DNA from 2 places in the Bacillus sp. BC05(2025) genome. Region 2 is predicted to be linked to the other one. Evidence: riboswitches for the same ligand, from Rfam matches in the RefSeq annotation. Region 2 holds a riboswitch; the other holds the start of a gene.
The links. A riboswitch is a leader RNA that binds a small molecule or an ion and turns the genes downstream of it on or off. The one in region 2 is predicted to bind FMN.
Positions count from the first base shown of each region.

Region 1: another riboswitch for FMN. It lies ahead of ribD (bifunctional diaminohydroxyphosphoribosylaminopyrimidine deaminase/5-amino-6-(5-phosphoribosylamino)uracil reductase RibD); the one in region 2 lies ahead of ACZ76X_RS07055 (ECF transporter S component).

Region 1 is NZ_JBWYRA010000003.1:278,589-285,868, reverse strand. Features, by position in the region: gene ACZ76X_RS12215 (LacI family DNA-binding transcriptional regulator) at 1-543, opposite strand, end outside; gene ACZ76X_RS12210 (GNAT family N-acetyltransferase) at 646-1,125, opposite strand; gene ACZ76X_RS12205 (alpha/beta fold hydrolase) at 1,207-2,130, shown strand; gene ACZ76X_RS12200 (DUF2552 family protein) at 2,141-2,386, opposite strand; gene ACZ76X_RS12195 (CDGSH iron-sulfur domain-containing protein) at 2,526-2,732, shown strand; FMN riboswitch at 2,924-3,067, shown strand; gene ribD (bifunctional diaminohydroxyphosphoribosylaminopyrimidine deaminase/5-amino-6-(5-phosphoribosylamino)uracil reductase RibD) at 3,377-4,489, shown strand; gene ribE (riboflavin synthase) at 4,471-5,115, shown strand; gene ribBA (bifunctional 3,4-dihydroxy-2-butanone 4-phosphate synthase/GTP cyclohydrolase II) at 5,128-6,321, shown strand; gene ribH (6,7-dimethyl-8-ribityllumazine synthase) at 6,340-6,801, shown strand; gene ACZ76X_RS12170 (hypothetical protein) at 6,826-7,146, opposite strand.
Region 2 is NZ_JBWYRA010000002.1:234,844-244,629, forward strand. Features, by position in the region: gene ACZ76X_RS07040 (RecQ family ATP-dependent DNA helicase) at 1-768, opposite strand, end outside; gene ACZ76X_RS07045 (YpbB family protein) at 758-1,819, opposite strand; gene ACZ76X_RS07050 (ferredoxin) at 2,115-2,363, shown strand; gene ACZ76X_RS07055 (ECF transporter S component) at 2,488-3,066, opposite strand; FMN riboswitch at 3,229-3,368, opposite strand; gene ACZ76X_RS07060 (hypothetical protein) at 3,613-4,299, shown strand; gene ACZ76X_RS07065 (peptidoglycan DD-metalloendopeptidase family protein) at 4,330-4,944, opposite strand; gene ACZ76X_RS07070 (cob(I)yrinic acid a,c-diamide adenosyltransferase) at 5,029-5,610, opposite strand; gene resE (sensor histidine kinase ResE) at 5,749-7,524, opposite strand; gene resD (DNA-binding response regulator ResD) at 7,524-8,240, opposite strand; gene resC (cytochrome c biogenesis protein ResC) at 8,543-9,700, opposite strand; gene resB (cytochrome c biogenesis protein ResB) at 9,715-9,786, opposite strand, start outside.

The DNA of each region.
Region 1 (7,280 bases), on a different contig from region 2:
TCCTGATATGTACTCTTCCATTTCTTCACTATCTTCGCCCTCACCGAAATAAGCAATAAAGTGACAACCTTTTTCTTTTAATAAAGACACCGCTCTTTGGCCACTTTCATAATAATTTGCATGGGATTTTTTTTCATTAATCACAACAAACGGAAGTGGTATTTCTCCTATACTTTTAAAAACAGATTTTGTCAAAATAACACCTGCAACGTTATTTTCCTTCAACATATGTATGTATCTATCTTTATTTTCTATATTACAAACAATGGTTTGATATCCTTCTTTATATGCTATTTCCTCCATACAATGTAGCAAAGTGATGTTTGATGGGTCATATAGATTATCTACAAGTAATGCAATTATCGTTGAATTCTCTTTAAATAATGGCTTTGCTGCACTATTTGGCCTATAACGTAATTCCTCAATTGCTTCCTTTACTTGTTTTACTGTGTCCTCATGAACGTATCCTTTTTCATTCATAACTCGTGAAACGGTTGCGACTGAAACACCTGCCAATTTTGCAACATCACGTATAGTTGCCACATCGTCACCCCTTAATATGGTAATAGATTACAATTTTACGGTAACTTAAATTACAATATTCGTCAAGGTTAATAACTTATATTTCTGAAAATTGTTACATCATTACACTAAACGATATTCTAATTGAATTTCATGTAAAATTGGGATATTATCATACCCATTAAGTGGAATCTCTTTCTTTATTTTTCGCGCCTCATCAACCGCATTCACATATAAATTCGTCATCAAAAAATTACGTTTTTGGTAAAAACGTAACGCATTCATATTATCATTTGTTGTAATGAGCCACACCCGACCGCACCGCTCTTCTTCTGCAATTTGTAATACACAATCTACAAGTTTCGTCCCTATTCCTTTTCTTTCTTCAAAGCTATCTAACGATACAATTTCGCACGTATTTCCAATCACTTCATATGTTATAATTCCGATTATTCTGTCATTAGAGAGCGCAACAAATCCTGGTAACTCTTCTAATTGATGCCCCTTCCCACGTGAAACCATTAATGAGCTCCCCCAGTTCTCACACATGAACATTCTGATTGTTTCTTTCATCTCTGGCGTAATTTTTTGTATATGCACCATTTCCTATTTCTCCCCTTTTCTATCATTGTGATACAATATAAGTGTATCACATGTAACGGTATTTGGAGGATGAGGTAAAGTATGAAACGTTTTTTTGCAGCATTGTTTACTGTACTAGGTGCGATAACTGCCCTTGGGATTTTCTTTACAAATAAAGTGATGTACTTAAAGAAAAAAACAGAGGAAGAAGTACTCGAAAGAGAAACGAAAAAACATTTTCGTATAGAAGATTTTGATGCTCTTCATAAAGAAGAAATTCATATCCCTTCGCAATTCGGATATGATCTTCACGGATATTACATTCCTGCTGGTCATTCCAACAAATTTATGATTTTCTGTCACGGCGTAACTGTAAATAAAATGAACTCTGTAAAATATGCAAACTTATTTTTAAACAGAGGATATAATGTCGTTATTTACGATCATCGTCGTCATGGTAAAACTGGTGGAAAAACAACAAGCTATGGATACTATGAGAAACATGATTTAAAATCTGTAGTTGACTGGCTAAAAAATCGTTTTGGAACAAATATAACACTCGGTATTCATGGTGAATCAATGGGAGCTGCAACACTTCTTCAGTATGCAGGACTTGTAGAAGATGGCGCTGATTTCTATATTGCAGATTGTCCTTTTTCTGATTTCTACGGACAATTACAGCACCGTTTAAAGGTTGAATTCCATTTACCTAAATGGCCTTTATTACCTTTAGCAAATGCTTTTTTAAAAGTGCGTGACGGTTATACGATTCGTGAAGTTTCACCAATCGATTGTATAAAAAACATTAACAATCCCGTCCTCTTTATTCATAGTAAAGATGATGATTATATTTTAGCTGATATGACGAAAGCACTATATGACGCGAAGGAAAACAATAAACAACTTTATATTGCAGAACACGGCGCACACGCTTGCTCTTATAATGAAAATAAAGAAGAGTATGAAGCAGCCGTTGATCAATTTTTAAACTCATTTGTAAAAGAAACAAAAAACAGGCTTGCATAAGCCTGTTTTTTTATTGCGCTAAAACGTCTGTAACTTGTTCCATATTTTCAGAAATCCATTGCATTGCATCATCTAACGTTGGAAATTCTGTCGTTTGAAATGTTACTTCATCTTGAAGTAGCCAAACATCCTTTGACTCTTGTCCTACACCAGCAATGGACCAGTGTAACAAACTATATGGATGATTATCATTCAAAAATGATGCCCACGTGCGCTCATTTGCAATATTTCGTAATGTACGTAATTGTTTATCCATCTTTCGTCACCTTACTCTAGTCAGTTATAAAAAACATTATAACACTCTCTTCTCTCCCAAAGAAAGTGCTCATTTGATATTGTCAAGTACTTCTCTTGATTATATGATGAAATTAAGCGTTTGGGAAGGAGGGATAGCGTTGGCTAAAGTACAAATTAAAGTAAATGATAATGGCTCTTTTCGCGTTACAGGGGACGTGGAATTAGTTGATTCACAAGGGAATGTATTCCCAGCAAAACCGGCATTTTCTTTATGCCGTTGTGGTTTATCAAAAAATATGCCTTATTGCGATGCTTCGCATAAAGGAAAATTCGAATCTGTTGTTAGAGCACCAGAGGCAGAATAATTTCACATGTGACATGCACATTTTTTTGTGCATGTTTTTTTCTTTTGATCAACTCCATTACATCCCTTCTCCTTACAACATTTCTAATACTTCTGTCTTCATGCCAGCATACATATATTTTCACACAATTCTTCACATTCGAATATTTTTTACTAGCCTTTTTTCTTTTTTGTGCTATAATTTGAGCAAACAACATCCTTCGGGGTCGGGTGAAATTCCCAACCGGCGGTGATGAAGTGCAAACTTCTAAGTCCGTGACCCGTTTTCAACTCGAAAACGGTGGATCTAGTGAAACTCTAGGGCCGACAGTATAGTCTGGATGGGAGAAGGATATGTTTTCTAGTAATTTTATATAGCGAATACACTTTTATTTCAGTATGCATATTTTTAAAGTTTCATTTTGAATCTTTATATATGTTTTATTTTGTATACTTATGTTTCTATACTGGAATAAAAAGATACGACTAGCGTTTGAAAAATTCGATATTTTGCTAGGTTTTTTCCTTATGCCAAAATATCAATCATCGTTAGGTTTCTTTCCTATACTTTCGTATTCGAACTATATTTCTAGAAATCACGTCTCCCAAACCCCAAGGATATAAAATCCTTGGGGTTTTTTGATTTTTTCAGGAGAGGTGAAGAGAATGACAGATCAAGAATATATGAGGATTGCCCTGCAGTTAGCAGAAGGAACATCCGGACAAACAAGTCCAAATCCTATGGTTGGTGCTGTTGTTGTAAAAGATGGAAACATCGTCGGTATGGGAGCTCATTTGCGTGCTGGTGAAGAACACGCAGAAGTTTATGCTCTTCATATGGCTGGTGAAAAAGCAAAAGGAGCTACTGTTTATGTAACACTTGAACCGTGTAGCCATTTTGGAAAAACACCCCCCTGCTGTGAATTGCTCATCAAAAAAGGAGTCAAACGGGTTGTAATTGCCACTCTTGATTGCAACCCGCTCGTTTCTGGTAATGGAAAAAGAAAATTAGAGGAAGCTGGCATCGAAGTAACTACCGGTGTTCTGGAAGCAGAAGCAGCTTTGTTAAATCGCTACTTTTTTCACTACATGAAAACGAAACGTCCATTTGTAACAATAAAAACAGCGATGAGCTTAGACGGAAAAACAGCAACTGTTACGGGTGAAAGTAAGTGGATTACAGGTGAAGAAGCACGAGCTGATGTTCACCAATACCGCCATACACATGATGCGATTCTCGTTGGAGTGAATACAGTTATAGCTGATAATCCGCATTTAACAACAAGAATTCCTAACGGAGGTAAACATCCTATACGCGTTATTTTAGATACTCATTTACGAACGCCACCATCTTCTCATGTCATAACAGATGGTTTAGCACCGACATGGATTTTTGTCGGTAAGGATGTAAATAAAGAGAAAATAGCTTCTTATGAATCTGAAAATATAGTGATATTCCAAATGAAAACGAAGCAAATTGAAATTCAAGATGTTTTAGACCTACTCGGCGAAAAACAAATTCTATCTCTTTTCGTTGAGGGTGGGCAAACCGTCCATGCGAGCTTCTTACAAACAAACAATTTCAATGAAATTGTAACTTATATAAGCCCAAAATTAATTGGTGGGAAAGATGCGCCTACTTTATTTGGCGGCAATGGTTTTTCAACATTACAAGATGCACTTTCCTTGAAAATTCAAGAGATGAAACAAATTGGCGACGATATAAAAATTGTTGCGCATGCCCGAAGTGAGGTGACGGAATGTTTACAGGAATTGTAGAAGAATTAGGAACGATTGCAAACATGCAACAAAGCGGAGAAGCGATGAAGTTAACGATCCATGCAAATAAAATTTTATCAGATGTTCACTTAGGTGATAGTATCGCGGTGAACGGTATTTGCTTAACTGTAACGAGTTTCACAACAACTTCATTCACAGTAGACGCAATGCCTGAAACGATGCAATCAACATCACTTCGCATGCTTAAACCGCAATGCAAAGTAAATTTAGAACGTGCAATGGCGGCAAACGGACGATTTGGTGGACACTTCGTTTCAGGGCATATCGATGGCATCGGGACGATTTCAAGCAAAAAACAACACTATAATGCCGTCTATTACAAAATAACTATTGCTGATGAATTGCTGCGCTATTGTTTGCATAAAGGTTCCGTTGCTATTGATGGAACGAGTTTAACAATATTTGATATAGACGAATCTTCCATTACCATTTCACTCATCCCGCACACAGTAAGCGAATCTGTTATTGGAGAAAAGAACGCCGGTGACATCGTAAACATTGAGTGCGACATGATTGGTAAATATATCGAACGCTTTATTTCTAAACCTGTAAAACGAACAAATTCAATGACCGAAAGCTTTTTACAAGAAAACGGATTTCTATAAGGGGGAAGCATGATGTTTCATCGTATTGAAGAAGCTCTAGAAGATTTAAAACAAGGAAAAGTCGTTATCGTATGTGATGATGAAAACCGCGAAAATGAAGGCGACTTTATCGCTTTAGCAGAGTATATTACCCCAGAAACAATTAACTTTATGATTACACATGGGCGCGGCCTCGTTTGTGTACCGATTACGGAAGGATACGCAGAACGTCTACAATTAGAACCAATGGTAGCTCATAATACAGATTCGCATCATACTGCATTTACAGTAAGCATTGATCATGTTTCTACAACAACTGGGATTAGTGCCCACGAACGTGCAACTACAATAAAAGAATTGTTAAATCCTGCATCAAAAGGTGCTGATTTCAATCGTCCTGGACATATCTTTCCATTAATTGCGAAAGAAGGCGGTGTCCTGCGCCGTGCTGGTCATACAGAAGCTGCTGTCGATTTAGCACAGCTTTGCGGAGCAGAACCAGCTGGCGTCATTTGTGAAATTATTAATGAGGACGGTACGATGGCACGCGTACCTGATTTACTACAGTGCGCAAAACAATTTGATATAAAAATGATTACAATAGAAGATTTAATTGCTTATCGCCGCCACCATGAAACATTAGTAACGCGAGAAGTGGAAATTACATTACCTACAGATTTCGGTACTTTCCATGCGATTGGCTATTCTAATTCATTAGATTCGAAAGAGCATATTGCACTCGTAAAAGGTGATATTTCAACAGGAGAGCCTGTACTTGTACGCGTTCATTCAGAGTGCTTAACAGGAGATGTATTTGGCTCGTGCCGCTGTGACTGCGGACCACAACTCCATGCTGCGCTTGCTCAAATTGAGCGTGAAGGAAAAGGTGTTCTTCTTTATATGAGACAAGAAGGGCGAGGCATTGGACTTCTGAATAAGCTTCGCGCCTATAAGTTACAAGAAGAAGGCTTCGATACTGTAGAAGCAAATGAAAAGCTTGGCTTCCCAGCTGATTTGCGTGATTACGGTATTGGCGCTCAAATTTTAAAAGATTTAGGTTTACAACATTTACGATTATTAACGAATAACCCGCGAAAAATTGCTGGCTTACAAGGGTACGATTTAGAAGTGATTGAGCGTGTCCCGTTACAAATGCCAACAAAAGAAGAGAATAAAACGTATTTACAAACGAAAGTAAACAAATTAGGACATTTACTAAACTTATAATTAAAGGAGAGATTTATTATGGTATTTGAAGGTCATTTAGTTGGTACAGGATTAAAAGTTGGGGTTGTTGTTGGACGTTTTAATGAGTTTATTACAAGTAAGTTACTTGGCGGAGCTTTAGATGGGTTAAAGCGTCACGGTGTAGAAGAAGCTGATATCGATGTTGCTTGGGTTCCTGGTGCATTTGAAATTCCTTTAATCGCTAAAAAGATGGCTAATAGCGGGAAGTATGATGCTGTTATTACGTTAGGCACTGTCATTCGTGGTGCTACAACACATTACGATTACGTTTGTAATGAAGTGGCAAAAGGTGTTGCATCTTTATCATTACAAACAGACATTCCCGTTATTTTCGGTGTATTAACGACTGAAACAATCGAGCAAGCGATTGAACGCGCAGGCACGAAAGCTGGTAATAAAGGCTATGAATCCGCCGTTGCTGCAATTGAAATGGCTCACTTATCAAAACAATGGGCATAAAAAAAGAGGCTACGGCCTCTTTTTTTATTTCTTTACTTTTTTCCGTACATCTTTTATTAATTCATCCATTGTTTTTCCTTCTGTTTGTATACGAAGCGTTTGTGCTGTTTTCCACGCATCCTCTCTTTTCTTCGCTTCTTCTATAATAGTAATTTCTTTTCGTACTTCCTTTAAATCTTTCCCTTCTGTTTTCAATCCAAAATGTTCAGCTTTCGTTCGAAAATGTTGTTCAATTCGTTGTTGCATCTCTTTTTGCTCAGGATTTTCGGCGGCCTTAACTGGATCAGTACTTATCGCTTTTAGTAAAATTAGACAAGTCATAATCGCTAATATATATTTGTGCATGTAAAATCCTCCAACCCAATATAAATTACATATTTACTATGTACAATTGAGGCTTGGAAAATTCGTCCACCAAAATTCTTTTTTTCGCTCAAAATCCAATAGTACCAAGCGTTCACAATTATTTATTACATTTT
Region 2 (9,786 bases):
AGCAACACCAGTAACGCCTTTTCCTCTTAAATATTCCGTTAAACGTTCTGTCCACGCTCTGCTTGAACAATATACAATCCCTGGCCCTTGCAAATACATAACCTGGTCCAAAAGCGCTTCTTTCTTCTCTTCTATCGTCTCCACAAATTGTACTTCCATCGCAATGTTTGGACGATCAATAGAGTATACATGCTGCGTCACATTCTTCAAATCTAGACTTTCTGCTATATCCTGGAGTACATCTTTCGTCGCTGTAGCCGTTAATGCTAGCACCGTAGGAGACCCGATATTCTCAATGACTACATTTAGTTTTTTATAATCTGGCCTAAAATCATAACCCCATTGCGAAATACAATGAGCCTCATCGACAACAAATAATGAAATATAAACTTTCTTCAATTCTCTTATTAACAATTCCGACTGTAACATCTCTGGCGAAACAAAAATAAATTTATATGAAGCTAATTTTTTCATCGCTTCTCTTTTTTCATGTAATGTCCGAAAACTATTAAATGCTATCACTCGGTTTTTCACAACATATTTTAATTGTGTAACTTGATCTTCCATCAAAGATAATAATGGCGATACTACAAGTACTGTTCCTTCTTGCATTAACCCTGGAAGTTGATAACACATAGACTTCCCTCTTCCGGTCGGAAGCATTGCTATAACATCTTTTCCTTCTAATAAATCTGTAATTACTCCTTTTTGACCTGGACGAAATTCAGAATATCCAAACCACCTATATAAATATTCCTCAAGTTTCATTTATACCCTCCATCCGCGCCAATACAAGACGAACTTCAAAATAAGAGATATCCTCTCCAACCGCTTGTTTCAACTCACGCAACTTACGTGTTTGTAATGTATCAATTACTCTTGTTACTTTATCTATTTTGTCTTTTTCCATAAACATCTCGATAGAAAAGTCTCTCTCTCGCAAAGCAATTTCAACAAAATGATCTTCTATCGTTGCAACCTTTAAATTTCTAATTGTAGCTATTTCTTCTAAAGAGCGCCCTTGCCTCCAAAAATTATATGTTTTTTTCGTTGATAAACTAAATAATTCAGCTCTCTCATTTGGATAAGAAATAATCTCAGCTAATAATGGAAATTCATTTTCTTTATCTCGAACTTCTTGTATAAGGAAATGAATTGTACCCCAAAATAAAAAGTACACCCTGAATGTATCTTGTTTCGTAATTTCCGCTAACTGCTGTAATGTACAACCGATACGTTCATATCCTGTTAATCTATATGTTACAATCGTCGCTTCTACCACATCACATTTCCCTAAAAGATTATGTATTTCTTCCCATAATCTTTTCGCTAATTGGCTTCGCCTATACGGCATACCTGTTAAAAAGCGTTTCACCCACACCATTATTTCTGTATCTTGTTGAATAGGAATAAACTTCGTATTATTCTGTTGTAAATTAGATATAGTTTGAATAATTAAAGATAATCTTTTCCAAAACGTTTCACCTAATTCACCATAGTGCAAACCATGTAAATGCACTGGAAAAGCATACACTTCCTCCCATGTATGTAACTGCCTTTTACCTTTAGGTGTTAACCAATATGTATTTTCATGTATCTCTTGAATCAAATCTGCTTGCAATAACTTTGCAACTTCACGGTCATACTCAGCTCTATTTAACGATTTATATATTCCAAACAAAAAAGAAATTCGAAACATATTTCCATCTTGTAACGTTTGCGAAGAACGTTTTCCCTTTAATAAATAATAAATAGAAGAAACGGTCCTTTCACCATTCAATTGTTTTAAACAATACAATAAAGTATATTGTAGTTGCATTACCGCTTCCACCCTTCAATCTAACTTAATTGCTTTTTGATACAATACCATCTACCCTTATTCATAAAACTTATCATATTGGTACTATATACTTGTATATATTCTATTGTACCAAACGAAATAACATTTACGTATTTTGAAATTCTTATGACATAATGCAAAAATTAGTTGACACTCTAATTGATAAGCATTATCATTATAATTTTATGTTGAAAAGTTTTAAAAACCGTTTTACAATAAGGTTATAATTTTTATGGCGAGCTTTTCACATACATATTATCAGGAGGGAAAAAAGATGGCAAAATATACAATCGTTGATAAAGATACTTGTATCGCATGTGGTGCTTGTGGCGCTGCGGCACCAGACATTTATGACTATGATGATGAAGGTATTGCATTCGTAACATTAGATGATAACCAAGGTATCGTTGAAATTCCAGATGTATTACTTGAAGATATGATGGACGCATTCGAAGGTTGTCCAACTGACTCAATCAAAGTTGCTGACGAATCATTCGACGGCGATGCTTTAAAATTCGAATAGTCTTTTATTAACTTCAAAAAATACCCCTCAAATGAATGAGGGGTATTTTTTGTTTTCTATTTTCATTCTCCTTAATAAAAAAACCATTAGTAGTTCCATACTACTAATGGTTTTATTTTACATTTTATGCATTTTTCATTTTTGCAAACACCCATACTTTCAGGCGTGAGAATAACGCTACAAATACAATTGTCACAACAATTCCTTTAATCAAATTAAATGGTAAAATCGCTGTTACAACCGTTGTTCTTATAGCCTCGCTAGACATAGCTGGTGAATTTAAAAACCAAGTGTAAGCTGGGAATATGATGATGTAATTTAATACACTCATGATGAGTGCCATTGTAATTGTCCCTAGCATTAATCCTGTCGTTAAACTTTTAACAGTACGATACTTTCTAAATAAGAAAGCTGCTGGTCCAATAAATAAACATCCTGCAATAAAGTTGGCAATTTCTCCAACTGGTACTCCCGTTAAACTCCCTTGAATCCCGTAATGTAAAATGTTCTTTATCGCCTCTACAATTATCCCTGCAACTGGCCCAAAAATAATCGCAGCAATTAGAGCTGGTACATCACTAAAATCAATTTTTAAAAATAGCGGAAGCCCTGGGAATGGGAAATCCAACATCATCAGTAAATATGCAATACTACTTAGCATCGCTACACTCACCATCTGCACTACACTGTTTTTTTGTTTCATCTTTCTCTCTCCTTTTCCATCGATCATCTCATGGAAAGTGGAAAGGTTCTGCTATGCCTACTTTTTCATAGAACGAAAAAACCCTTTGTGTTTTACACAAAGGGAGAATTTAAGGCACATCAAACAGACGTTCAAATCCATATCTTTTTTGAACGCTTGAACCTCCATCTTCTCCCATCCAGACTATACTGTCGGCTTTGGAATCACACCAAATCCTGCCTTAACGGCTCGCGGGCTTAGAACAAAATCACATATAGTTCATCACCGCCGGTCGGGATTTTCACCCTGCCCCGAAGATAGACCGATATTCTATTTTCCATTTCATTATACAACAACATGATCGTATTGTGAACAAAAAAATCGTAACTTATTAAAAATAAGTTATTGATTTTATATAACCAATCTATTCATTATATTTTACAATACACTCCAGATTTTTTAGTATTGGGCATTTCTCCTATGAATCCCCTAGTCATATATAATTAAAAGTGATAAGATGTTGAATTGTTAAGATAAGAACATTTTCTGGATTATGGAGGAAATGTCATGAAGAAAGAAAAGAGACACTCTATTCGAGAAGCAATGAAAAAAAACTTAAGAAAAGAATACTTTTACTTAAAAAAAGAATTACTTTTCTATTGTCCAATTGATTTAGGCACATTCTCAAGCGAGACATACTATGCTGCTTTCGATGAAGATGGCATCAGTATTTATCAGTATGATAAAAAAACAGAAAGTAAATTAAAATTATGTGAGCGTCATCCGTGGAAGAGTTGGAATAAAGTGAAGGTAGATCATTATTTAACAACTTCTCAATTTATTTTCCAAGGGGAGCGAAACTGGATATTATCCCTTTTCCAAAAAGGAAAAGAAGCTCAAAAAATAATCGAAGAGCATACATCTTTACAAACTGAAGTTGTTTCTCGCTCTTTCTTAAAAAAACTTCCAGGTTTTCGTTCTAATGCACCATTGAATAAATACATCGGCAGCATTTGCTACACTGCACTTATTGCATTTTTATTAAAGTGGATGATTCCATTTCAAGCACCACAAATCGCCTTGTACTCCATTTCAATTGGTTGTATGCTTCTTGGTTTACTTTGTTTGACAATCGGTTTAATTGAACCGACCATTGTACTGTTTCGAACAAACGAAAAAACAAGAACGAAAGTATTTTACTTATATAGCTACTTAGCTATTTCTGGATTTATATGTGTCTTTATTTTTTGGTAAAAAAAGAGCTAGTTGTGAACTAGCTCTTTTTTACTTTACATATAATTGTTGATTCGGATAAATGAGCTCTTGCTGCAGCCCATTTTTTTCTTTAATTTCTTTAACTGACATACTAAATTTCCGTGCAATGCTAACTAAAGTGTCCCCTTTTTGAACGACATATAACGATGAGGAAACAACTTCGTTTCTTTGTTCATGTAAAACAAGCAATGGATTCATCGCATTTTTTTTCGCCATCGTCCATCTCCCTTGATGAACTTCTAAATGTAAGTGTGCACCCCGAGATTCTCCTGTATTTCCTACTTCTCCAATTATTTCTCCTTTTGAAATATAATCCCCTTGGACTACATATCTCTTATTTAGATGTGCATATACAGCCTCATATTCTCCATGTTTAATAAATACAACATTTCCGTAACTACTTGAATAATAAGACTTTGTTACCTTACCTTCTTGAATAGCTGCCACAGGCGTGCCGATCGGTGCCGCTATATCTATACCGTAGTGTTTTCCGTGCCTTGTCCCAAAATAATCACTTATCTGTCCTTCAACAGGCCATGTCCATCGATTTCCCTCTGCGTACACATGTAATTGAGATAAAAATAATACTGTCAATAACATGACGCCACATTTTAACACTTTCATATACATCCTCCGTTTTCTAATTACCACTATACCCTCTCTATTTTGGTATATTACAGAAAAAAGTATACAAAAAAAGAAAGTGAATCACTCCACTTCCTTCTCATTTTTATCACGAAAAACGATTGCACTGCGGTTATACTCCACATCTTTTACTTGTAATCGAGCGTTTATTACTCTAGCTACCGCAAACAAATAATCAGATAATCTATTTACATACTTTAAAACAACTTCATTTATTTTCCCTTCTTTTTGTAAAGACACTATACATCGCTCCGCCCGCCTTACAACCGTACGTGCAATATGAATAGCAGCTGCCGGCTCGCTTCCACCTGGTAAAATAAAGCGCTCTAAAGGCGGTGCTTCTTCTATATACAAATCAATCCTTTTTTCTAGGCTTTCGACCATTTCAATCGTTACTTTATAAGGAATTTTTCCTGCTACTATCGCCAAGTCTCCTCCGCAATCAAATAGTTCATGTTGAATATTTTCAAGTTCATTGTAAATATCTCCGAAAGACCCGCCTTGTAGCTTCGTCATTGCATATCCAATATGAGAATTCGCCTCATCTATCGTGCCATATGCTTCAACTCGAATATCATCTTTAGCCACTCTGCCACCTATTACACTTGTTTCCCCTTTATCTCCTGTTTTCGTATATAATTTCATCGCTTTACGACACTCCTCTTATTATTCTTCATTCGACTAAGTATAGAAAAAAAGTTCTACTATTATTTATTTAATTGATTTTACAAAAAAATAAAAAACAGTAGAACTTTATTCATTATCAACTTTAAAAACGTATATCTAAATTATACGATTCGGTAAATATACAGAGAATGTAGTTCCTTCTCCAACAACACTTGAAACAGCAATTTTCCCCTCATGACCTTGCACAATATTTTTTGCAATCGCAAGTCCGAGTCCTGTCCCACCTTTTTTTCCACGTGTTCTTGCTTTATCAGCTTTATAGAAACGATCAAATAAAAATGGAATATCTTCTTCTGGAATACCAGCACCCGAATCTTGTACTTCAAAAATAAGTCCATTATTTTTCGTATCAATTACAAGCGTTACATGTCCGCCTGCATTCGTATGACGAATTGCGTTATCAATTAAATTCGTCAATACTTGTTCCATACGATCTGCATCAAACGAGTATTGCTCAATTGGATTTTGGAAATCAACCGTTAATTCGACTCCCTTATCCTTTGCAATCCCTTGGAATTTACGACCTATTTTTTCAACGAAAGGATGAATATCTACTTCACCGATATGTAACTCTACATTACCACTTTCCATACGTGCTAAATCTAATAATTCATTTACAAGTTTACCTAAACGCACGGATTCATCATAAATGATTTGAACAAATTCATTAATTTCTTCTTTCGTTTGTACAATATCATCTAATATTGCTTCACTATACCCTTGAAGCATTACCATCGGTGTACGAAGTTCATGTGATACGTTCGCAATAAAGTCCTGACGCATCTTCTCTAGACGGCGTTCTTCCGTCATATCACGCAATACAGCTACCGCCCCACGAATTTTCGTTTGGTTGTAAAGCGGCGTCATAAGTACTACATAGTTGCCTTTTTGTAAATTAATTTCAACCACCTGTTGTTGTTCGCTTTCTACAACGAGATGGAATAGTTCAACAAGTTCAGAAGGTAGTTTTTTACTGAGCTCTATTTCTTTTTCTTCTTGCCAAACTTGCAGAAAATGTTCAGCTGGCGGATTGATTACAACAACTTCACCTTCCTGATTTAACGTAATAACCCCATCTGCCATACTACTTAAAATACTAGCTAACTGTTCTTTCTCTTGCTGCAAGGCATTCATATTAAACTTCAACTGTTTTCCCATTTGATTTAAAGCCGTTGCAAGCTCACCAATCTCGTCCTGAGATACCATAGGAGCTTTCGCATCAAACTTCCCACGCGCCACCTCAAAAGCAACCTCACGCATTTTACGGAGTGGTGCTGTAATTCGAGTAGATAAGAAGAATGCAAAGAAAGTTGTTAATATAATTGCAATCCCTGCTGATAAGAATATAAAATCAGTCGTTCTCTCCATACCTTGTATCGGTACTTGTAAAGATTCGTATACGAACACCGCGCTTTGATTTTTTGACTGTACTGGTTTTCCGACAATCATAATATCATTTTCAGTGTTTTTATTCTTCCTACTATTAGAGGCTTTTCTAATGTTATTTTTAATTTCTTTTTTGTCTGTAAAAACAGCCGCTAATTCTTTATCTTCTTTCAAATTATCTATTGTAAGAGTGACTAACCCTTCTTGTTTCGGCGAAGAAGATATTTCTTTACCATCTTCCACAATAATGATCCTTGAAAGTGGATCAGAGAATTTGTACGCGATATTCTCAATCGTTTTTACATCGGCACCTTCTTCAATTAACTCCGAAACACTTGTTGCAACCTTTTGAAGCCTAGCTTCACTCATATCAACATAATATGTTCTAAAAAACTGTGAAAGTAAAATCGCAACAAATCCGAGCACAAACGAAACAAGAAGTAATATGGTCATCCATAACTTCCCTACTACACTTCTCCAAAGCATCAGTCGTTCACAACCTCAAATTTGTAACCTACGCCCCAAACGGTAACAATCATCTTCGCAGCATCTGGTGATTTTTTGCTTAACTTCTCACGTAAACGCTTTACATGCGTATCAACTGTACGTAAATCTCCGAAGAATTCATATTGCCATACTTCTTTTAATAATTGCTCACGATCAAATACTTTATCAGGCGCTTTCGCTAAGAATAATAGTAATTCGTACTCTTTCGGTGTTAAGTTCACCTCATTACCATCTGCTGTAACACGGTGTGCATCATTATCAATTGTTAAATGCGGGAACACCGTAACATCTTTTGTCGTTGTATCTTGTGTAAAGAATGTTGTTGGTACAGAACGGCGTAAGACCGCTTTCACACGAAGCACTACTTCACGTGGGCTAAATGGTTTCACGATATAATCATCCGTTCCTACCTCAAACCCTTGTACGCGGTTTACTTCTTCACCCTTTGCTGTCAACATAATAATTGGCGTCGCTTTCTTCTCACGAACCCCTTTACATACTTCAATACCATCTTTACCAGGCATCATAAGATCTAATAAGATTAAATCATAATCATTTTGTAACGCCATTTCTAAAGCTGTATCACCATTATCCGCTTCTTCAATTGTGTATTGTTCTCTTTCTAAATACATTTTCAATAAACGACGAATACGATCCTCATCGTCTACAATTAAAATTCTTGATTCATTTTCCATTTTTACCCGTTGCGTAATTTTACCACAACGGTTCACACCTACCCTTCTACACTATTATGTTGCGCTATTCTCGTTTATTTAAGCAATCTTCTAAATGTTTCACTTTCTATATTATGCTTCACAAGAATAATAAAGTTTGTTCAATTTTTTTCCAAAACTATGTATTTTTTTTGAACGGTATATAATGTCCTCGACATCATTTTACAAAATCAACCGCTACTTTGTCATGTTTTTCTCAAAAAAGAAGAAAAGTTGACAAAAATAAAATAGGAAAGTGACATTCACTCTCCTATTTTATTTCTCTATGCGTATGAATGTAAACCCGCGATAATTAAGTTTACTACAATAAAGTTAAACATAATGATTGCAAAACCAATTACCGCTAACCAGGCTGACTTCTCTCCGTGCCACCCTTTTGATAAGCGTAAATGTAATACCGCCGCATAAAAGAGCCAAGTAATAAGCGCCCAAACTTCTTTTGGATCCCAGCCCCAAAAACGTGTCCACGCTATTTGAGCCCAAATCATCGCAAAAATTAATGCACCTAATGTGAAAACAGGGAATCCAATTGCAATAGATCGATATCCAATTTCATCTAGTAAATCACTATTTGTATTTTTTACTAACGGCTGCAGCGCCGCTGATACTCGTTTCCGTAAAACAAGTCTTAATACAAGATAAAGTAACGTCCCAACTAACACTGACCAAATTACAGTATTTAATTTTTTCGCATTTACAATCGCTGGGACTTCAGCTTTTGGTTCTAATTTATTTTCTGTCAATAACTTTCCTTCATGCGGCCCCACTAAAGCCGGAAGATTGTACTTCATTTCTACTTGTTGTTCATTTTTATCAATCCATTGAAACTTCGCTTCATATTTCATACTAGAAAATACCGTTGTCACTCCAATAAATCCAACTGTACAAACAAGTGTGAACACGACAGTCTCTAACCAAAATGTACGTTTGCTTCTCGTTGATTGATCTACATTTTTTAATAAGTACATAACGCCCGTAATAAAGCTAATTGCTAATATCGCTTGTCCTGCAGCCGCAGTCGTCACGTGAATATGTAACCAATTACTTTTTAAAGATGGAATAAGCGGAGATATTTCCCTCGGAAACATACTCGCATAGGCAATTAATAAAAGCGCAACTGGTAATGCAAAGAGTCCGATTATACTTACGCGGTACATAAAATACATGACAATAAATGCTCCGACAAGCATCATGCCGAAAAACGTACCGAACTCAAAAAAGTTACTAACTGGTGCATGTCCTGACGCAATCCATCTTGTAACAAAATATACTGTTTGTGCAATAAATCCTAAAATTGTAATCGTTATTCCTATATTTGCCCATTTATGACCTTTTTCTTTAATTGCTCCCCCGAAAAATAGAGTGGCAATTAAATATAAAATAAATGCGGTAAAGAGGAAGTTACTACTTATTTGCACCATATCGTTTCCCCACCTTAACTAATTTTTTTATCGACTACTTTATCGCTTGGCTGCGGAATTGCTGTACCTTCTAGTACTCTTTCAAT